Regions from separate parts of the Cytobacillus sp. ABV4_503 genome, predicted to be linked through region 2. Evidence: riboswitches for the same ligand, from Rfam matches in the RefSeq annotation. Region 2 holds a riboswitch; each other region holds the start of a gene.

Region 1 (7,278 bases), 1.9 Mb from region 2:
AAGAAGCTTTTCAGCCATTAAGACCTCTTCTTTTGAAATAGAAGCAAATCTTTCGAGTTTCTCCGTATTCACTATCGCATAATCGAGGCCTGCCTGAGTGCAGTGATACAGAAATACTGAATTTAATATCTCCCTGCCGACAGGAGGAAGGCCGAATGAAACATTACTGATTCCCAGTATGGTTTGTACCTCCGGGAAAGCTTCTTTAATAAGTCTTATCCCATCTACAGTTGCCTTTGCAGACCCGATGTATTGCTCATCCCCTGTGCCGACAGGGAAGACGAGAGGGTCAAAAATAAGATCCTCAGGCGGAATTTGATACTTGTTTACAAGCAAATCATACGAACGCTTTGCAATTTCAAGTTTTCGTTCAGCCGTAACGCCCATTCCGACTTCATCTATCGTACCTACTACCACAGCTGCACCATATCGATGGATGAGAGGAGCTATAGCTTCGAATCTTTCTTCACCATCCTCCAGATTAATGGAATTAATGATGGCTTTCCCCTGAGAATAGGTAAGGGCCTTCTCGATAACCAGTTCGTCTGTTGAATCAATGACCAGCGGGACCTTAATTTTTTTCACTAATTCCCTGATAAAGTTTTCAACATCCTGCATTTCATCACGGTCAGGGTCTGCAAGGCATATATCAATTACATGGGCTCCGCCTTTTACCTGTGCTCGGCCAATCTCAGCAGCTTCCTCAAATTTACCTTCAGCAATCAGTCTTTTAAACTTGCGTGAGCCAATTACATTTGTGCGCTCGCCGACCATTATGGGCCTTAATGTCGGATCGTCATAAATCAGAGGTTCAATTCCAGAAACTTTGTGCAGTGAATTCCCCTCATAATTCCTTGGTTTATAATTTTCAACCGACTCAGCAATTGCCTGGATATGTTCAGGTGTGGTTCCGCAGCAGCCGCCAACAATATTCAGCCAGCCTTCCTTGGCAAAGCCCTCAAGCTTGCTCGCCAGTGATTCGGGAGTTTCATGGTACTGTCCTTCTTCATCAGGCAGTCCTGCATTGGGATAGCAGCTGACAGCAGTGGATGCCAATCCTGATAAGGAACGGATATGGTCCTGCATGAATTCAGGGCCTGTCGCACAGTTAAGACCAACTGCCAGAGGTTTCATATGTTCCAGAGAAATATAAAATGCTTCAATCGATTGGCCTGCAAGAGTTGTGCCCATCGGTTCAATCGTTCCCGAAACGATGAGCGGAAGTTTTATTCCCGTCGTTTTTGATGCATTTTCAATGCCGATAAAACCAGCCTTCACATTCAGCATGTCCTGGCTGGTTTCAAGGAGGAGAAGATCGGCTCCGCCGTCAATTAACCCTCTGGCTTGTTCTTCATAAGCTGTTATCATTTCTTCAAAAGTAGACCCGCCGGTTACACTCAGCGTCTTCGTAGTAGGTCCCATGGCACCAGCCACATATCTCGGCCATTCAGGGGTTGAAATGCTGTCTGCAGCTTCCCTGGCAATTTCAACAGCAAGTTTATTTAGTTCATAAGCTTTTTCTTCCAGATCGTAATCTGCCAGAACAATGCTGGTTGCGCCAAAGGTATTGGTTTCAATAATATCTGCGCCGGCTTTTAAATATTCAAGGTGAATATGTTCAATCACAGAAGGAGCTGTTATATTTAAATACTCGTTGCAGCCTTCATATTCTTCGCCGCCAAAGTCATCCGCGGTAAGATTGGCTCTCTGCAGCATGGTGCCCATTGCTCCATCCATGATCAGGATCTTCTTTTTCAGCTGCTCCTGCAGTGATGGTTTATGCATGTTGTTTCCTCCTTGAAAGCCGTTCGGTTGTCTCACGGGCATAGTTTGATAGTTCGACCGTCATTTCATAGCGCATAAATGGAGTGATAAGGTAAATGCCATTAAACAGCTCTGCCGCGGCATCGATCAGTGACTTCGCAATGGCAATGCCTTCAGCTCCAGCCTGCGCAGGATCATCTTTCAATGAAGCCATTCGGTTTCTAATACTGTCGGAAATTTTGATTCCCGGTACTTCATTATGAAGAAACTCGGCATTCCGGCTGCCGGTAAGGGGCATTAGGCCTATATAAACAGGTGCTTTTAAATCTTTCACAGCCTCATGAACTTCCAGCAGCTTCTCTTCAGAAAAAACTGGCTGCGAGATGAAATAATCCGCACCATGTTCAATTTTCTTTTCAAGCCGTCCAACAGCTTTTTCCAATGAGCGGACATTGGGGTTAAAAGCGCCTGCAACTGAAAAAGCAGCTTTCTGGCCAAGATCTTTCCCTGAAAAAGATAACCCCTCATTCAACTGCTTGATCATACTGATCAATTCAAATGATGAGACATCATATACGGAAGATGCTCCTGGAAAATCACCGACACGTGCAGGATCACCCGTAACAGCAAGAATATCATTTAATCCAAGTGCATGCAGCCCCATTAAATGGGATTGCAGTCCAATTATATTTCTATCCCTGCAGGTCACATGAACAAGCGGGCGCAATCCTGTCTGCTGCTTGACGAGATAGCCAAGCGCAGAGTTGCAAACCCGGGGGGAAGCAAGGGAGTTATCTGCAAGTGTAATAGAATCTATTCCGGCTTCCTTCAATGCTTCTGCACCTTCGAAAAAGCGTGAAGTATCAAGCTTCCTCGGGGGATCCAACTCAACAATGACAGAAGGCCTTTCCCTGACAATATCCTGGAGAGGGGGGAGCTCTCTTGATGATGATGGCTTTTCAGAAACAATGATTTTATTAATTGCCTTTGCCTCTTTTTCCTCGATTGGCGGGAGTCCTTTTAAAACATCAGAAAACGCCTTGATATGGTCAGGTGTTGTTCCACAGCAGCCTCCAAGCAGGCGGACACCCTGATTTCGGAATTCAATTGCTGACTGGCGGAAATATTCTGCATCTCCTTCATAATGAAATTTGCCGTCCGTATAGGCTGGAATACTGGCATTTGGATAGGCAGAAAGATAGGCATGCTTTGGCAAAGGTACACTTTCGAGAGTTTTGAGCATATGATGCGGACCAAGCCTGCAATTGATTCCCACAACATCTGCACCAATGCCCTCAAGCTTTGTTAAAGCATCAGCGATAGAAGTCTGGTTCTGAAGAACACCCGCTTCCTGAAGAGATACCTGTGCGATAATCGGCAAATCAGTTTCTTTTCTGGCAATGGCAAGAACTGTCTCAAGTTCTTCAAGGTCGTAATAGGTTTCCAGTAAAATACCATCTACATCCTCTAGCAGCAGGCAATAAAGCTGCTCTCTGAAGCTTCTTTTTATTTCTTCAAGGGTAATCATGTTGGGCTTGAATCCTCTGATCCCGCCGATTGTACCAGTGACATATGCCTTTCCCTTGGCAGCTTTTTTTGCAATCCTTGCTGCAGAACTGTTAATCTCCTTAACGGAGTCCTCCAGTCCATATCGCTGCAGCTTCAGATAATTCGCCGCATACGTATTTGTTTGGATCAATTCAGCACCTGCGCCAATGTACGCTTCATGGATGTGCTGGATCTGTTCAGATTGTGAGAGATTTAATTCCTCAAAACAGCTGTCGGTACCATAGGAGTACAGAAGAGTTCCCATCGCGCCATCTGCTATGATGATTTCATTCTTTAATTTATTAAGGAAACTCAAAGTATCACCCCCGCTGTAAAATCGAATGCTTTGTTTGTACGGCAGCAGATAAAGCTGCCTTGAAATCTTCTATAATATCATCTGCACTCTCCAGGCCAACAGATAGACGAAGAAGACTGTCCGTTATTCCACGCTGCTCCCGTTCGGATGCAGGCATGGCTGCATGTGACATTTTTGCAGGGTAGGAGAGGATGGATTCAACAGCTCCCAGACTTACTGCAAAAACGGGTATTTTGGCATTCTCAACAAATGTTCTCATCGATAGCTCATCTTCAAGCTCAAAAGATAGGACGGCACCTGCGTTTACTGCCTGATTTTTCTGGATTTCATATCCGGGATGATCTGCAAACCCTGGATAATGCACCTTTTTAACTGCAGGGTGATCATTAAGGAAACCAGCAATTTTTTTAGCTGACTTCACAGACTGATCAAGCCTTACCTGCAGCGTTTTAATACCTCTCAGCACAAGCCAGGCATCCTGAACACCCAGAACAGCTCCAAAGGAATTCTGAAGAAAAGCAAGTTTTGCACCTAATTCAGGATCCTTCACAACCGCCAGGCCAGCAACGACGTCGCTGTGTCCGGATAAAAATTTGGTTGCGCTATGAAGCACTATATCTGCACCTAAAGAGAGCGGTTTTTGAAGGGCAGGGGTCAGGAATGTATTATCCACAAATGTCAGGGCTCCATGCTGTCTTGCAAGTGAACTGATGGCCTGTATATCTGTCACTTTCAGCAGCGGATTGGAAGGAGTCTCTACATAAAAAACCTTCGTGTTTGGACGGATTGCTTCTTTTACTTCCTCAAGATTTGTCATATCAACAAATGTGTGCTCTATGCCAAAACGGGACAGGACTTCTGTTGTCATGCGATAGGTTCCGCCATATACGTCTTCTGTAATGACTACATGATCTCCCTGTGATAAGAGCAGGAATGCTGTAGAAATGGCAGCCATACCAGAAGAAAAGGCAAACCCTTTAATACCTTCTTCAAGCTCCGCGATGACTTCTTCAAGTGCTTCCCTTGTTGGATTCAGGCTGCGGCTGTAATCATATTTTCCGAACACATCAATATCTTTTTGATGAAAAGTGGAGGCATGCTGGATTGGTACACTGACAGCTCCTGTTTCCGGGTCGAATTTTTGATTATTGTGAAGTAATTTCGTTTGGAATGTGTAATTCGAACTCATCGTACTGCCTCCTTAACAACCTTTGCAAAAGCATGTTCAAGATCCGCCTTCAAATCTTCTGCATTTTCGATTCCAACCGAGAAACGCAGAAGCCTATTACAGACACCGGTTTCAATGCGGATTTCTTCAGGAATGTCCGCATGTGTCTGGGTTGCTGGATACGTTATGAAACTCTCGACTCCGCCAAGGCTTTCTGCAAAGGAGATAAGGGAGAGGCTCTGCAGAAATGGATTCACCCAGGATTCATCCTTAATTCGGAAAGATATCATGCCTCCCTTGCCTGGATAAAGGACATCCGTTACTGCATCGTGGCCCGATAAAAATTCTGCTAATTCCTTCGCATTTTCTCCATGCCGTTCCATGCGGAGGGAGAGTGTCTTCATGCCTCTGATGAGCAGCCATGAATCAAACGGGCTGAGGACAGCACCTGCGGCATTGTGATTCATAGCAAGGGCTTCGCATAACTCTTTGCCTTTTGCGACAACTAAGCCGGCAAGGACATCATTATGCCCGCCAAGATACTTTGTTGCACTATGGATAACAATATCAGCTCCAAGCTTTAACGGCTGCTGAAGGAGAGGGGTATAAAACGTGTTATCGACGATAAGGAGGATATTATGCTTCTGGGCAATGTCTGCAATCGATTGAATGTCAGTCTGTTCCATCAGCGGATTAGTTGGAGTTTCCAGAAATATTGCCTTGGTCTTTTCTGTGATTAAAATTTCCACATCTTCCGGATTGCTGGTATTTACATATTTGCACTGAAGTCCCCACTTCTTGAAGCCCTGTTCTAGCAGACGATATGTACCCCCATATAAATCCTTGGATACAATCCATTCATCTCCGGATTTAAAAAGAGATAGTATGGTAAGAATTGCGGCCATTCCAGAACTGCAGGCATAGCCTTGATCGCCTTCTTCCAGATCGGCAATTGCCTTTTCAAGCAGCTGGCGGGTGGGATTGCCTGTTCTGCTATAGTCAAAGCCAGTTGACTGCCCAATGCCTTCATGGCGATATGCCGTGGAAAAATATACAGGCGGATTGACTGCACCTGTTGCTGACTCGCTTCTGTTGCCGATTTGCGCTAATCTGGTGTCAATTTTATACATGCTTGTAACCACTCCTTAGTAAAAATAAAAAAAGCCTTCTATAAGAAGAAGACTTTTTAATGTGATCAGCCATTCTTCTTATCTTTCAAGTTTTTAAGAAACTTGCAGGAATTAGCACCTTTTCAATCAAATATATGATTGCTGGTTGCTGAGGCGTCGTCGGGCCTTACCCTCGACCTCTCTGGATAAGAAATCAAATATTAAATTTTCTCTAAACTTTACTACACTAAACCGCTAATCGTCAACACTTTTTTGAATATTTTATGTTATAAAAAATTTCCGCTCAGTTGTTTTGAGTCTGTTTGCCCTAAGCATCCGTTTTTAAGGGGGAATGAAGAAGAATTTGAACAAAAAAACTTTCCATCATATTCTGGAAAGTTTTTAAGGGTATTTATTCTTCAATCAAATCGTTAACCGGCACATCAATTTCTTTTTCAGAATCTGCCTTTGTGTAAATACGTGCTGTCTTAGTCTGCTCATCTACATGCTGAATGATGACCGGATTGCCATTGAAAGTAACACTATACATTTCAGCAGACTCAGCAATCTCTTTTGCTCTGCCAATATTCATGGAAAAACCTCCTGAATTTGAATAACTTTAATGTGTCTTAAAAACACTCAAATTATTCTTTTAAAAAAACCATGGCATAAAATGTTAGAAGTGAATGGCTTTAAAGTTCAGAATATTTGTTTTATAATGAAGGCAAATGATATAATTCTTGGAGGGAAGCTAATATGCGAGAACATAGCCACTGCCGCCACCGGTTTGCGGAATCCGAAGGACCAGCAGTATTCCAGACCATGGATGGCATTGAAGTAAATGTTTCTGGTTCCATGTTCGAAAAATGTACAACTTGCGGCCATTTTGATTTTCCTGTGGAAACGAGAGAAGCAATTGAATCTTCCCTAAAAGAAAACAGAAAAAATGCGAATGCAGCGAAACAAATTTATATTAACTTAGTTGAGACTTTTTAAAGCCGAACAGCACTTCGGCTTTTTATTTTTGCCTCTTTTTAAAACCACCCAGTTATTTCTTATTTATAATTGTTTAACATTTAACAAAACATTTTATTAGAATAAGTAATTACGAAAAAAATTTTTTTAATAGTTTTCCACTATATTCATGTTTTTATCTTTGTACAACTAGATTTTCCGTGTTAGAATAACTGTGGAAACGTTTTATCCTCTGAAAAATATTATTATTCGTAAAAATAAAACGTTAATGCATCTTATAGATGGGTAATGTATTTTCAGGGGAGAAAAATGTATTTGAATTATTTACTTAAAACAGTTATGGAGGTAATTTTCCATGAAAAAGCCATCGAATGGTGAGGGACCTTTTGAACAAGGAT
Region 2 (7,278 bases):
CAACCAAGGGGGAGATGGTAACGAAGATTTTGCAGGGGAGGACAGACAGGACGCATTTGCCGCTTTTACTCTTCTTCAGGAGCATGCCCGGGTAAAAAGAGTCCATATTTTTGGCTTTTCCCGTGGTGGCGTAATGGCATTGCTTACTGCAATCGAGTTTCCTGAAGCCGCGTCCATTGTTACATGGGGAGGGGTCAGTGATATGTTTCTCACCTATGTGGAGCGAAAGGATCTCCGGAGAATGATGAAACGTGTAATAGGAGGAACCCCGACTAAGTTTCCGGAACGGTATAAATATCGCACCCCGCTTTTTCAGCTGGAGCAGCTGCAGGCCCCCGTCTTAATTATTCATGGAGAACAGGACCATAATGTTTCGGTGGAGCATTCCTATCGCCTGGAAAAAAGGCTCAAGGCTCTAAAAAAAGAAGTGGGCAGCTGGTATTTCCCTGAATATACCCACTACTTTCCGCCAGACGTGAACCGGAAGACGGTAGAGGATCTATGCGCGTGGATGAAAAGCAAAGAGCAGATGAAATTAAGGACTTTCAGAGCGCAATAAGGTGGGGTAAAATAGAGAAAAGGATATTAAAAATGAAGGAGAGATACCAATGGGTATGCCTTTAGAGCTGAACACAATGATCGTGACAAAGGGCAGGGAGAACAGACTTGATGAGAATTTCTTTTCACTTGTCAAAGACGGGTACAGATTATATCCGCTCGATATTCCGGTCGAGGTAAAAAGAACAATTGAAGGCGACCTGAACGGTATGGGTGTCATCAGAAAAGTGGTATGGGAAAACAGCCAGACCCTTATAACCTACCAGCTTGTTTCTCTAAACTCAACAAACTAAAGAGCGCCTGGACTTAGTCCGGCGTTTTTTTGTTCGAAATGTTTCTGTAAATTGCAAGTGAGAATAGTGCTTTTAAAATTAGGGGAGGAAAAAGAGCCCGAAAGGAACTAAACAGTGGGAATAATGCCGCTGATCGAGGACTAGGGGTCGCGAAGGGAGCTAAACAGAGGGAATAGTGCCACTGAGCGGGAACAAGTCAGTCAAGCCCACTATTTTGTGTAAATTCATTCCTAGGAAAAGGCAAGTTATACAGCTGTTATGTTTTTGAAGTAGTGGAAGGGGGGCCCCCCTTCCACTACTTCAAAAATTTCGCTTCGCGGACCCTACTTCTTCTTTTCTTTAATTATTCTTTTTCCAACTTCCTCTGCATAATCCATCAGGACAGCTCCGATTAACCTGAAAGCTGATTGTGTGTTAGGAAAAATTCTAATGACTCTTTCTCTCCTGCGGACCTCTCCATTTATTCTTTCTAGTGAATTTGTGCTCCGAATATGCTTATGGTACATGGTTTCTTCGTTTAGGTATTGTATTCCATCTTCAAAACCTTCTTCTAATATCTCAATCGCTTTATCCAGCTTTGGATTATCTCTGTATTTATCGATGAACTCTGTTTTGTATCTCCTCGCATCTTTCACTTTCGCTACTTCGAATATTCTTTTTAGCGCGATCTTCACTTCATCCATATCTTTTTTCGGCATATGAGTGATGATGTTCTTTTTGAAATGAACTGTGCATCGCTGCCAGGCAGAGCCTACAAATTCCTTCCCTATGGCTGCTTGTAAGCCCTTATGGGCATCGGATATGATTAGCTTTGGTGATTGTAATCCTCTTGACTGTAAGTGCTGGAAGAATCTTTGCCACGCTTCACAACTCTCCACATGATCTACTCTTAAGCCAAGAATTTCCCGTCTATCATTCTCATCAACGGCAGTGGCAATGTAGACTGCTTTAGAAACAACACGATTGTACTCCCTTACTTTAATATACATGGCGTCTGTAAAGATATAAGGGTAATACATAGTATTTAGAGGCCGGTTTGCCCATTGATTCACTATTGGATCCAGCTTCTCTGTAAGAGTGGATACGAAGGATTTGGATACCTTATGACCACAGAGTTGTTCCACGATATTGGAAACTTTTCTAGTGGAAACCCCATTCACGACCATTTCAAGCATAGAAAGGACGAAAGCCTGGTCGCATCGAGCGTATTGTTCAAACACAGTGGTAGAAAAATCACCACTTCTGGTACGAGGTACTTTTAGTACGATCTTTCCGATGCTTAATAGAAGTTCGCGGTCATAGTATCCGTTGCGGTAGTCATGACGACTTGGTGTCCGCTCGTAGGCATGTGCTTTCAGATGATGATCACGTTCTTTTTCCATGAACTCATTCAATACCAGAACAATGGATGCTTTGATCACTGAGTCGATGTTTGAATCCATGACGGATTCTTTTAAAATGTCAAGATTTAGGTTAAACTGTAATTGAGTCATAATTAATTCCTCCACATTGTTTTCGTCGCTGATAACATTGTTGACCAAAGGAATTAATTTGACTCATTTTCTTTTTACACAATTATATGGGCTTAACCAACAAGTCGTCGCGAAGGGAACTAAACAGAGGGAATAGTGCCACCGAGCAAGGACTAGGGGTTGCGAAAGGACCTAAACAGAAGGAATCGTGTCACTGAGAGATGGAAAAAGAGTGCGAAAGGAACAAGTCGAAGCGCACAGTGTCGATCAACGATTATAAGTCTGCATGTAAGAAACTTATCGTTCGAGCGGGCTGACTTCCAAAATAATATAGAAAAGGAATTGCCGCTAAAAGCGGCAATTCCTTTTCTATATTATGCGATTGGTCCGCCTTTTTCTTCGATTTCAGAAGAAACGCTTGTGAATTTCTTGAAGTTTTCACGGAATTTTGCAGCGAGTTCTTTTGCTTTTGCTTCATAAGCAGCCTGATCTGCCCAAGTTTTGTTTGGCTGAAGAACTTCGTCAGGCACACCCGTAACGTGCTGCGGAATTTCCAATCCGAAAATTTCGTCCTTGACTGTTTCTACATTGTTTAGTTCACCTTCAAGTGCAGCTTCCACCATAGCTCGAGTGTAAGCAAGTTTCATGCGTTCACCGACTCCGTACTCTCCGCCAGTCCATCCTGTGTTTACAAGGAAGACTTTAGCATTATGCTCATCGATTTTCTCGCCAAGCATTTCAGCATAACGGTTTGCAGGAAGCGGAAGGAAAGGTGATCCAAAGCATGTAGAGAACGTAGCCTGCGGTGAGGTAATGCCGCGCTCAGTTCCTGCAAGCTTGGAAGTATAGCCGCTTAAGAAATGGTACATTGCCTGCTCTTTTGATAGTTTAGAGATTGGAGGCAATACGCCAAATGCGTCAGCTGTTAAAAATACAATTGTATTAGGATGTCCGGCAATGCTTGGGTCAACAATATTATCGATTGCCTGAAGCTGGTATGCCGCACGTGTATTTTCAGTTAATGTGCTGTCATCGTAATCAGCAACCCGAGTTTCGCTGTTTACCACCACATTTTCCAATACAGCCCCAAAGCGGATAGCATCAAAAATTTGCGGTTCTTTCTCACGGGATAAGTTAATGCATTTCGCATAGCAGCCGCCTTCAATATTGAATACACCATTTGCAGACCAGCCATGCTCGTCATCACCAATCAGCTTGCGATTAGGGTCTGCAGATAAGGTTGTTTTCCCTGTTCCGGATAAGCCGAAGAATAAAGCGACATCTCCTTCGCGGCCAACGTTCGCGGAGCAGTGCATCGGAAGAATCCCGTTTTCTGGAAGCATATAGTTCATAACAGAGAAAATGGACTTTTTCATTTCGCCTGCATATTCAGTACCGCCAATTAAAACAGTGCGGCGCTCGAATGAAATGATGATGAATGTTTCGGACTTAGTGCCGTCAACTGCAGGGTCTGCTTTGAAATTAGGAGCAGAAATGACTGTGAACTCTGATTGATGATCCAATAGCTCGTCTTCTGCCGGACGAATGAATAACTGATGTGCGAAAAGATTGTGCCAGGCATATTCATTTATTACCTGGATTGGCATGCGGTGCTTTTTATCAGCACCTGCGAAGCCTTTGAAAACAAATACTTCTTCTTTTTCTTTTAAGTAGTTGATTACTTTATTATAAAGATTAGAGAATGCTTCTTCAGAGATAGGCTGGTTTACGCTGCCCCAGTCCATTTTATCTTTGTTTGATGCTTCTTCAACAATGTATTTATCTTTAGGGGAACGTCCTGTATACTTTCCTGTAGTAGCGCGTACGGCACCAGTAGAGGTAAGGGACCCTTCATTGCGGTTTAATACTTTTTCCACAAGCTGAGGAACGGATAATTGCACTTGAATGTTGCTGCCATTTAGTAATTCGCTCAATTCGTTTGATATGCTTACAGAGTTCATCTGATGAATACCTTCCTTTTTCCCGATTTTTTTATGAAAGTGATTACATCTCGAAATTAGTATAACACATTAAAATGATTAGTCTATACTATTACGAAATTTTTTTATTCATGTTATAAAAATGTCATAATTGGACAAGTAATCCACTTTAATCACCTTATAACTGGTATATGTTAATATAGAAGAAAGTGTTAATTTTAACATGGGACTGATCTAAAATGAAGACAATTGCCCTCTATGATGGAACTTGTTCCTTATGCAAGGAAACAAAGAAGATGTTTAAAAAACTCGATTGGCTGAATAAAGTGGAATGGATTTCTCTGCAGGAGTATGAAAAAATCCCGAACTCGCTCTCGTTTTCCAAGATTGATTTGCGCAGAGAGCTTCATATTATTACCCCATCGGGTGGCGTGAAAAGGGGTTATTCTGCAGTAAGGAGACTGCTGTTCCTCTTTCCTGCATCCTTTTTAATCGGCCTCCTTTTATATCTCCCATTGACGCCAATGCTGGGCGATCCGATCTATAAATGGATTGCTAAAAACAGGCATAAATTTCTAAAGAAAAAATGTGACGACGGAAGCTGTTCGCTGTAAGCATGGAGCATAATCTTAAATGCTTAAAACTTACAGTGAAAAATAATGAAAATCTGTTGACATGATTCGATAAAATACGGTATGATTCAACCTTGAACGGATACTCTCTTATCCCGAGCTGGTGGAGGGACAGGCCCTATGAAACCCAGCAACCTGCTAAAGGCAATAATCAGCAAAGGTGCTAACCTGACGCAAGGACGTAATTCCTTGAACGATAAGAGTGAAAGGCGCGAATCGATTTGCTTTCAACCTTTTCACTAATGGGAAGGTTTTTTATTTTTTATCCAGCTCCAGCACCCAGCCCCTCGAGGTCATAAGCCATTCCCTTGCAGAAGGCAAAGAACGCCTTCTTCCAGGGACTGTCTTATGCTTGTCGGGGCTAACCGGGTGCTTGTGCTTTTAAGGCAATGAAATGAACGGCTTTTGGAATGTACTATTTATGTGAGTTTTTAGCAGCTTGCAGTGTGCAAAAGAAAAAATGGGTGCCTGGCTTCTGGTCAGTGCTGTCTATTTTTCTAATAAAAACTCCATGTTTATTTCATACTACTAAGGGAATGAGTTCCGTATCAAACAGAGATCCATGAAATGACAGGGAAAAGTTATTTCCGCTTCCCCATTTCTAAATTCTCGCTCAATTTTCTATTTATAAGGAGGAAGCCAGATGTCAACAAAGCGTCGTTTGTTTACTTCTGAATCAGTTACTGAAGGTCATCCGGATAAAATCTGTGACCAAATTTCTGATGCAATCTTAGATGCGATTTTAGCTAAAGATGCGAATGCCCGTGTTGCTGCAGAGACTTCTGTAACAACTGGACTTGTATTAGTTGCAGGTGAAATCACAACATCTACATACGTAGATATTCCAAAAATCGTTCGTGAAACGGTAAAAGAAATCGGTTATACCCGTGCTAAATATGGTTTTGATTCCGAAACATGTGCAGTTTTAACTTCCATTGATGAGCAGTCAGCAGATATTGCAATGGGTGTTGACCAGGCCCTTGAAGCACGTGAAGGACAAATGAGCGATCAGGAAATCGAAGCAATCGGTGCAGGAGACCAGGGCTTAATGTTCGGTTTTGCCTGCAACGAAACGAAAGAGCTTATGCCTCTTCCGATTTCTTTAGCACATAAACTTTCCCGCCGCCTGACTGAAGTTCGTAAAGAAGAAATCCTTCCTTACCTTCGTCCGGACGGAAAAACTCAGGTAACGGTTGAGTATGATGAAAATGACAGGCCTGTCCGCATTGACACAATTGTTATTTCTACTCAGCACCACCCTGAGATCAGCCTGGAGCAAATCCAGCGCAATCTGAAGGAACATGTTATTAACCCGGTTGTTCCTAAAGAACTAATCGATGAGAATACTAAGTACTTCATCAACCCAACAGGACGTTTCGTTATCGGCGGACCTCAAGGGGATGCTGGCCTGACTGGACGCAAAATCATTGTTGATACTTACGGCGGATATGCCCGTCATGGCGGAGGAGCGTTCTCCGGTAAGGATCCTACAAAGGTTGACCGCTCTGCTGCTTATGCTGCTCGTTATGTAGCTAAGAATCTTGTGGCAGCCGGCTTAGCTGAAAAAGTTGAGGTTCAGCTTGCTTATGCGATCGGTGTGGCACAGCCTGTATCGATTTCTGTTGATACATTCGGAACAGGCAAAGTGGGCGAAGATGTACTTGTTGATCTGGTAAGAAAGCATTTTGATCTTCGTCCTGCAGGAATTATTAACATGCTTGGCCTTCGCCGCCCAATTTACAAGCAGACAGCTGCTTACGGACATTTCGGACGTACAGATGTAGATCTTCCTTGGGAGCGTACAGATAAGGCAGAAATTCTTCGTTCTGAAGCTGAATAGAAAAGCGGAAGCGCCTTGCCCACGAAGGAACGCAGACTAAGAACGCCACGTCCTGTGGCAACGTCTGCATGACCCCCATCCCCGGAAAGGCGTCCTTTGCCTTTTGGGGAGGGGTGGCTTGTGACCTCGAGGGGGTAGGCGCTCCTCCTAAAAGCTAGCGCTTTTAGTCGTGCGATGATAAAGCTGTCGAAGCGTTCCTTGTGGAGCTAGACAATAATATAAAAAGCGGGAGTTGCATTTACTATGTAACTCCCGCTTTCTTTTTTGCGTCTTTATACATATAGGGTGATAATTCACTTTTCGGTCTTTATGCTCTTTAGTCGTTTATAATTATATGTTATCGTTTAAACTTCGGATAATGGCTTAATTTTCCGAGCATATTTTTTTATAATCCGCGTGCTAATTATAAATGATTAGTGGTAGTATTATAGGGTATGTTTTCTAAGACAAAGGAGCCGTTAAGGCTGTATCTAAATATTGAGAATAGAATGGAGTAGGTGACGTACATAATGTGTGGTTTTATTGGTTGTGTACATGAAAAAG
Region 3 (7,278 bases), 160 kb from region 2:
AAATTTTAAACTTTCGGAAAAAAAATGAATGGTAAATTTTCCTTTATGCTTTTGCAGCAAGCGATGTGATGCCTGAAGCTGCTTCAATCGCCTGTTCCAGATCCTCAATCAAATCTTCCGCATTCTCGATTCCGATTGAAATCCGAATTAGGTCTTCCGCCACTCCGGCAGCTTTTAAACCTTCTTTATCCAGCTGCTGGTGAGTGGTGCTTGCAGGGTGGATAATCAGACTCTTTGCGTCCCCTACATTTGCTACGTGTGCCCAGAGCTGCAGATTATTGATTAGCTTGGCTCCAGCTTCTCTTCCGCCAGATATACCAAACACAGCCACAGCGCCTGCTCCTTTAGGCAAATATTTATCTGCCAACTCTTTGTCCGGGTGGCTTTCAAGCCCTGGATAAAGCACCCAATTAACGGCTGGATGCGCCTCCAGATATTCCACTACTTTTTTTGTATTGGCAATGTGCTCCTTCATTCTCACATGCAAAGTCTCAAGCCCCAACGCAAATTGAAATGCACTTTGCGCACTCATCGCTGGCCCCAGGTCTCTTAACAGCTGAACGCGTGCTTTAATAATATAAGCCGCCTCGCCAATTGCTTCGCTATAGACAATATCATGGTAGCTCGGATCCGGTTCTGTAAAGCCCGGGAACTTAGGGGAATTCCAGTCAAATTTTCCGCCGTCTACAATAATTCCTCCCATTGTTGTTCCATTGCCGAGCAGCCATTTAGTCGCAGAGTGTATAACAATATCAGCACCATGTTCGATAGGCCTGCAAAGATAAGGTGTAGCAAAGGTGTTATCGACAATCAGCGGCACACCATTCTCGTGTGCAATTGCTGCGACCTTTTCAATATCCAGGATTTTTAAGCTGGGGTTTCCAATCGTTTCCGCAAAGATGGCCTTTGTTTTATCCGAAATCGCGTTACGGAAATTTTCCGGATCTTTTGGATCGACCAGTTTCACTTTAATCCCATACTTGGGAAGTGTGACTGCAAACAAATTATAAGTGCCGCCATATAAATTGGACGCAGCAACTATTTCATCGCCTGCTTCAGCTATGTTTAATATGGCAAGAGTAATGGCAGACTGTCCGCTTGCAAGAGCCAATGCACCAACTCCTCCCTCGAGCAAGGCCACTCTTTCCTCAAATACACTTACAGTAGGGTTATGTATCCTGCTATATATATATCCTGGCTCTCTAAGGGCAAAGAGATCTGCAGCGTGATCTGTATTCTTGAACTGATAAGCATTATTCTGGTAAATCGGTAACGCCCTTGCACCAGTTACAGGGTCAGGCTTCAGTCCCCCATGCACTCCAATGGTTTCAAAACGGTAATTTTTTTGTTTGTCAGTCATTGCTTTCTCTCCTCTATAAAAATTTTAGTATTTCTTATCGAAGAACTAAGAAAAGCGCAAGGCGCCTGAAGCTAGACAGTTATCCATTTTAAAAGATTAAAATAAAGATAATATTAAAAAACCTCTTCATAAGAAGAGGGCCGTATCGTCTCTCCTTATCTTCCAGAGCATCCCGCTCTGCTGGATTTAGCACCGTGTACTTTACCGGTTGCCGGGCTTCGCTGGGCCAGTCCCTCCGCCTCTCTTGATAAGAATATTCAGTTAATTCACATTAAAACGATATTATCATACTATTAAAAAAACGGTCAAGCATTATGATATGAAATTTTTCCCAAACAGAAAAAAGACTCGAGAAACAATTTTTTTCTGAAGGTGGTTTCCATCATTACTTTATTTTGGGAAAGTGCATCCCTTAACTTTAACTCCCCTGAAATCAGTGACAGCACAGCTTCCTCAGTCCCCAATATCTCCACATCAAAATGGCTGGTGTGACTTGCCTTCCGGATTTCCCCATTCGAAACCATCAGAGGAATGCTTATAATTCCCGCCTTAATATGCAAAGAGAAATTTGATTTTCTTAAAAAGTATCCAAGATGCCCTTTAGCCTTTAATTCCCGGATAAATAAATCAGGTAAATCCTTCACGGCCTCACCTCTTTTAATGGGTTTATTATCTTTAATATTCAGTAATAAAGGGCTTCAATCCTTTAATTTTCTTTCGACAAGATCAGAAAAGCGGAAGCGCCTTGCCCATCCGGCTCCTGGAGCTGGACAGTTCTCAAAGTTTCAAAGTTATTAAACCTGATAGAACCAGAAAGACAATGCCCGTTTATTAGGCATTGTCCTTTCATTTCCCGAGAAATATGTCAGATTATACTATTTTTACAGAAGACGCTGCAGTTTTTGTCTTATTATAGCCTCTGAAAACAATGAAAAAATAGAGAGAGCCAATCAAATATAATGAAGCTGTAATGGTGAATACGAGTGCATATCCCCAATATTCACCATATCTCATGACGATTCCCGTTGAAATAGGTCCCATTACAGCCCATCCTAAATTGAAAACCATCTGATTGACGGAGTTTGCCAGTCCTTTCATCGAATCATTTACCTTAGACATCATCAGCGACATTTGTATAGGGTTTCCTGCATTCATTAATGCCTGCCGGAACAAAAAGCCGATGGCAGCCAGCCAGAGATTCTCGGTATAAGCAGTTAAAAGCAGAAATGGAAGTGACATGAGCTGAAGGATTACAACTGCTTTTACTTCTCCTACCTTCCTTACCACAACCGGGCCGATAATCATAGCAAAAGCGGTGGCAGCCTGCCCTAATGAAATAATAATGCCAATGGCTGAATTGGAAGCTTCAAAACGGTCTGCGAAGTATAAATTTAGATAAGGGATAACCAGTCCTGCGCCAATTCCTATCAGCAGCTGCGCAAAGGCAAACATGGCGATAATTTTGACGCCTTCATTTTTAGGGGAAAGCTTTTTGAACGAAAACTCTCTTAATCCTCTTACATCGTTTTTATTTTTCGGAGCTTCTGTGAAACGCAAGATAGGAACAAGGCCCGCTATGAAGAAAACACTTGCAATCAGAAGGGTAATGCGGATGCTGGTGAGCTGATCCACAAATATAGAAAATACATCCGTTAAGATGCCTCCGCTTAAGTTTCCGATTACATTTGCAGCCGTCATAATGGCAAAATGGATGCTGAATAAATGAACCCTTTGGTCAGCCTTTGAATTCTCAGCCAGCCATGGTATGCCGGATACTTGCAGAAGTGCTGTTGTCAGCCCTGTAAAAAAAGCAAATAATATCAGAAGTTCCTGCATTTCAACCATACTTCTGAAAAGCATAACGACACCCGTGGCAACAGCCCCAAGAAGCATCGCTCTTTTTCTGCCAAATCGGTCGCTGGCGATCCCTGCCGGCACTAGAATCAGTGCTGTGGCGAGAGCAGTCATGGATATGATTTGCCCATTAACACTTTCAGTGTAGCCGAGCTCCCTTATGTAGAAATTATAGATTACCATGAATATCCCAAAACCTATTTGTGTTAGGATATTCGCCATAAAGGCCAATTTGATATTGCGGTTATAGCCTTTAAATTGGCCAGCCCACTCCTTGTAAAATGCCATCCGGATCCCTTCCTGCACTGTTTAATTATTTCGATTCCCTAAGTATCATACTCTTCCGGAAAGGATTTGTAAATATATTTCGAATATTGAAAAGGCGGATTTCAATGTTTTTTAACCATGCAAAAAACCAGGCAGCTCTGCTCCTGGTTTTTCTCAATTAATGCTTCTGATTCTATCCAGCAAATAGGGAACTGATCGGAATGCATATAATTTTTCCTGTAAAACTCCTTCTTTAAAGATAAGGAGACAAGGTACGCTTTCCACTCCCCATTGTTCCGCCAAATTCGGCATATAATTTAAGTCCGCTTTCCCAATCTTTTGATCAGGCAGCAATTGTTCTGTAACTGTCAGCATCTTACCAGCCATCTGACAGGTACCGCACATAGGCGTGTACAAATAGACAAGGACCGTTTCTTGCCCGTTAACCGTTTCCTCAATCTCCAGCTGCGACCATTCCTGCATTTTATCATCCTTACTTTATCTATCTAAATATTGTGTATAAACGTCAATATTAGCTCCCAGCAGCACTGTAGCCAAATGATGTTCCGGTGCTGTCGCTACTTCTCTGTACATTCTATCGATGTATAGATGCTCTGCCTCTGGAAATTCCCTTTTAAACTGTTTTCTAAGCTTTTCACCTGCTGAATCGGCATCCACCAATATATATACATCCTTATCAAACAGTGTGTCAATTAATTCATCCAGTTTAGTAATGCTAATTGTTCCATTTGTGCAGATAATCTCTACAGGTTCTCTTATAATGTTTTTAACCTTCGTTTTATCTGACTTTCCCTCGACAATAATAACTTTTTCCGGAATTCCCTCGTTCATCGTCATCACCTGAAAGGAGTTATTTTGAAACTGTTGCGTTAAAGGTACGGCTGTTTTCCCATAGATTGATGTTAGATTATAAATGAAGCCGTTGATTTCGGCTGCGAGCACTTGCTTTCCGCGGGGAGGAATGAGAGCCTCCTCGGATTCGCCTGCGGGGTCTCTCACTTCCCTCTCCTCCCGCAGGACATTGAAAAATAGCTTCCTTGAATCAGCACCGCACGAAGAAAATGCGGAAGCATTTTCGAGGATCAAGTGCCCTCCGCTCCAATCAACTCAGTTGTCAAACTTAGTTGTCGTAAGCAAAGTTTACAAAAACAGCCAAAATTCAAAAACCAGTCATGCATTGGTTTTTATCTCAATATATTCATTATTCTCGGTAATGGTGTGAATCTCCTGCCCATATTGGAGGTAGCACTGCACTGATTTTATATATTAATTCTACAGTTTAGTAAAGGAAACGTTTTTGAAGAAAAATAATCATTGCAGTAATCTTAAAAGGCCTATTTCATTGTATGCCCGGTAATATTGCTTTAGCCTATTAAATAAACAGCGGAATCCATTCCGCTGTTTACAATAGTCAGCACCAGCCGCCTTCGTCACAGTCTGTGTAGCGCTCTTGCGCTTTATCTGGAACGGAGACATTCTGATATATTTTTTGGTGGTCGGTTTCATAATGATGGGACAAGTTAAAGGAAGATCCTTCAGGAAGGCTGATTTGGCCAATTTTTTCGTTTTCAAGATAAAGATCTATCCCATTATTTTGAAGCTTGCCGACAACCCGGTCTGTAATATCGATTTTCTGCTGATTCAATGTCATGGGTAACCAATCCTTTCATGCATTTAGGTATCTATAGTTTGCCCTTTCTCTGTAAAAGAAAAATAGCAATTAAAGCCAGTAAGAAAAGCGCAAGCGCCTTGTCCACCCCCGACAAGCACAAGACGAGCCTCACGGAAAGGCGTCCTTTGCCTTTTTGGGAGGATTGCCAGAAATGTGGAGGCGACTGCCCAGGGACGACAGGCATAAGACGGTTCCTGTAAGAAGGCGTTTTTCCTTCTGAAAGGAAACGGCTTATGATCCCGAGTCCCTAGGAGCCGCAACTAGACAAGCTTGTGACCTCGAGGGGATAGGCGCTGGAGCTAGACATGTCTCCAAGTACATAGATACAAATTCTAATAGGAGAACCCTTGATCAGCCCCTCAGTAACAGCGTAAAAGCCGGTTCTTAAAGAACCGGCTTTCACTCATTAGTCTTCGTTTGTCATTTCTTCATATTGCTCAGCAGTCATCAAGCTTTCTACTTCGCTTAAATCTGAAGGCTCCACCACAACCATCCATGCTTTTTCATATGGGGATTCGTTCACGAATTCAGGGTTGTCGTTAAGGTCTTCATTTACTTCAACCACTTTACCGCTTAAAGGCGCATAAAGTTCAGAAACTGTTTTTACAGATTCTACGCTTCCGAATGGCTCGTTTGCACTTAGTTCATCGCCAACTTCAGGAAGCTCAACGAATACGATGTCACCAAGTTCCGATTGCGCGAAATGCGTAATCCCAATGCGTACTTTCCCATCTTCTGTTTTTACCCACTCATGCTCTTCTGAATAACGTAATTCTTTTGGTGTGCTCATTATGTATCCCTCCATATTAATAGTTCAATTTATGATCAGTAAATCGATCTCATGGTTAATGATGGCTTCCAGCTATTAGGAAAGCCATTTCTTTTCATATTCCTCTTCTTTGAAGCCCACTGTTACTTTCTCTCCATCTGTCAGCAGCGGACGCTTGATCAGCATGCCGTCTGTTGCCAGAATATCGAGCAGTTCTTCTTCCGAAGAGGTCTTCATCTTGTCCTTCATGCCGAGTTCCCTGTATTTTTGGCCACTCGTATTAAAGAACTTTTTTAGTTCTAATCCGCTCTTTTTATAAAGCGTTTCAAGTTCACTTCGAGAAGGCGGATTGTTTGTTATATGTATTTCTTCATAGGAAAGATTATGTTCATCAAGCCATTTCTTGGCCTTTCGGCATGTCCCGCACTTAGGATACCAATAAAAAGTCAACGCCATTTTTTCACCACCCATTTTAGCAAATTCAGGCTTATCCAAAATTGCTGCCTTTTAATTGAATAGTAACATAAATGGATGACAAAGCATAACATTGATCACCAATTTAATATTCGACAAATTTCTATATAATCCTTCTGGCAAAAAAAAAAATCTTTTAAGGGCTATTTTTCCAAAAACTGTTTTAATAATAATTGTTGTTCGCTAATGTTGCCCGTTGATTTCCGCTCCAGGCACTTGCTTTCCGCGGGGAGAGATGAGAGCCTCCTCGGCTTCGCCTGCGGGGTCTCTCACTTCCCTCACTTCCCGCAGGACATTGATTAAGCCTCCTCGAACTTACACCGCACGAAGGAAATGCGGCAGCATTTTCGAGGATCAAGCGCCCTCCGCTCCAATCAACTCAGATATTTTAAACTTAGTTTGCAGCAAAAGAATATACGAAAACAGCTTTGAAAAAAGTAAAGCTCCCTTCTTGATAAAGGGAGCCTAAATCGATTAAACTGTGAAACGTTCCGCGTCGATCAGTTTTTCTGATGCTTCACGCTTCTTTGCAATGACGTTGATTGGGGTGTGGCGGGTGAATTTGCGAAGTGCAGACATCATCATGCGCAGGGCATCGCCATTTTCTACTGCTACAAGTGTTTCTTTTGCATCCTGCTCGATTTTGTTAAATGCTTCCTGGCAGAAGATTTGGGTGTACAGAAGTTTTTGCTTGCTCTTTTCAAGTCCTGCCTTTTCAATAGCCTTTTCAGTGCGGAGTACTACAGACTCCATTGCATAAGCATTTGAAATAATATCCGCAATGTTTACAAGTACTTCCTGTTCTTTTTCAAGAGCTTTTCCGTACTTCTGTGCTGCTAAACCAGCTGCAAGCAAGCCGAT

What was found. Region 2 has a riboswitch for S-adenosylmethionine ahead of metK (methionine adenosyltransferase). Riboswitches for the same ligand answer to the same signal wherever they lie in the genome.
Region 1: it holds a riboswitch for S-adenosylmethionine, as region 2 does, so the genes downstream of both, ACXAD1_RS10745 (methionine biosynthesis PLP-dependent protein) here and metK (methionine adenosyltransferase) in region 2, are expected to answer to the same signal.
Region 3: it holds a riboswitch for S-adenosylmethionine, as region 2 does, so the genes downstream of both, ACXAD1_RS20930 (O-acetylhomoserine aminocarboxypropyltransferase/cysteine synthase family protein) here and metK (methionine adenosyltransferase) in region 2, are expected to answer to the same signal.

The regions. Positions count from the first base shown of each region.
Region 1 is NZ_JBSWTH010000001.1:2,140,473-2,147,750, reverse strand. It holds gene metH (methionine synthase) at 1-1,785, opposite strand, end outside; gene ACXAD1_RS10755 (bifunctional homocysteine S-methyltransferase/methylenetetrahydrofolate reductase) at 1,778-3,628, opposite strand; gene metC (cystathionine beta-lyase) at 3,633-4,817, opposite strand; gene ACXAD1_RS10745 (methionine biosynthesis PLP-dependent protein) at 4,814-5,926, opposite strand; SAM riboswitch class I at 6,002-6,118, opposite strand; gene ACXAD1_RS10740 (H-type small acid-soluble spore protein) at 6,318-6,497, opposite strand; gene ACXAD1_RS10735 (hypothetical protein) at 6,662-6,901, shown strand; gene sucA (2-oxoglutarate dehydrogenase E1 component) at 7,236-7,278, shown strand, end outside.
Region 2 is NZ_JBSWTH010000001.1:3,995,014-4,002,291, reverse strand. It holds gene ACXAD1_RS20060 (alpha/beta hydrolase family protein) at 1-559, shown strand, start outside; gene ACXAD1_RS20055 (DUF2584 domain-containing protein) at 609-851, shown strand; gene ACXAD1_RS20050 (IS256 family transposase) at 1,175-2,344, opposite strand; gene pckA (phosphoenolpyruvate carboxykinase (ATP)) at 2,698-4,284, opposite strand; gene ACXAD1_RS20040 (thiol-disulfide oxidoreductase DCC family protein) at 4,503-4,877, shown strand; SAM riboswitch class I at 4,983-5,098, shown strand; gene metK (methionine adenosyltransferase) at 5,539-6,735, shown strand; gene asnB (asparagine synthase (glutamine-hydrolyzing)) at 7,245-7,278, shown strand, end outside.
Region 3 is NZ_JBSWTH010000001.1:4,151,512-4,158,789, forward strand. It holds gene ACXAD1_RS20930 (O-acetylhomoserine aminocarboxypropyltransferase/cysteine synthase family protein) at 44-1,360, opposite strand; SAM riboswitch class I at 1,513-1,614, opposite strand; gene ACXAD1_RS20935 (SCP2 sterol-binding domain-containing protein) at 1,666-2,004, opposite strand; gene ACXAD1_RS20940 (MFS transporter) at 2,231-3,502, opposite strand; gene ACXAD1_RS20945 (thioredoxin family protein) at 3,656-3,964, opposite strand; gene ACXAD1_RS20950 (toprim domain-containing protein) at 3,980-4,333, opposite strand; gene ACXAD1_RS20955 (YusG family protein) at 4,914-5,153, opposite strand; gene gcvH (glycine cleavage system protein GcvH) at 5,581-5,964, opposite strand; gene ACXAD1_RS20965 (arsenate reductase family protein) at 6,040-6,399, opposite strand; gene ACXAD1_RS20970 (acyl-CoA dehydrogenase family protein) at 6,892-7,278, opposite strand, start outside.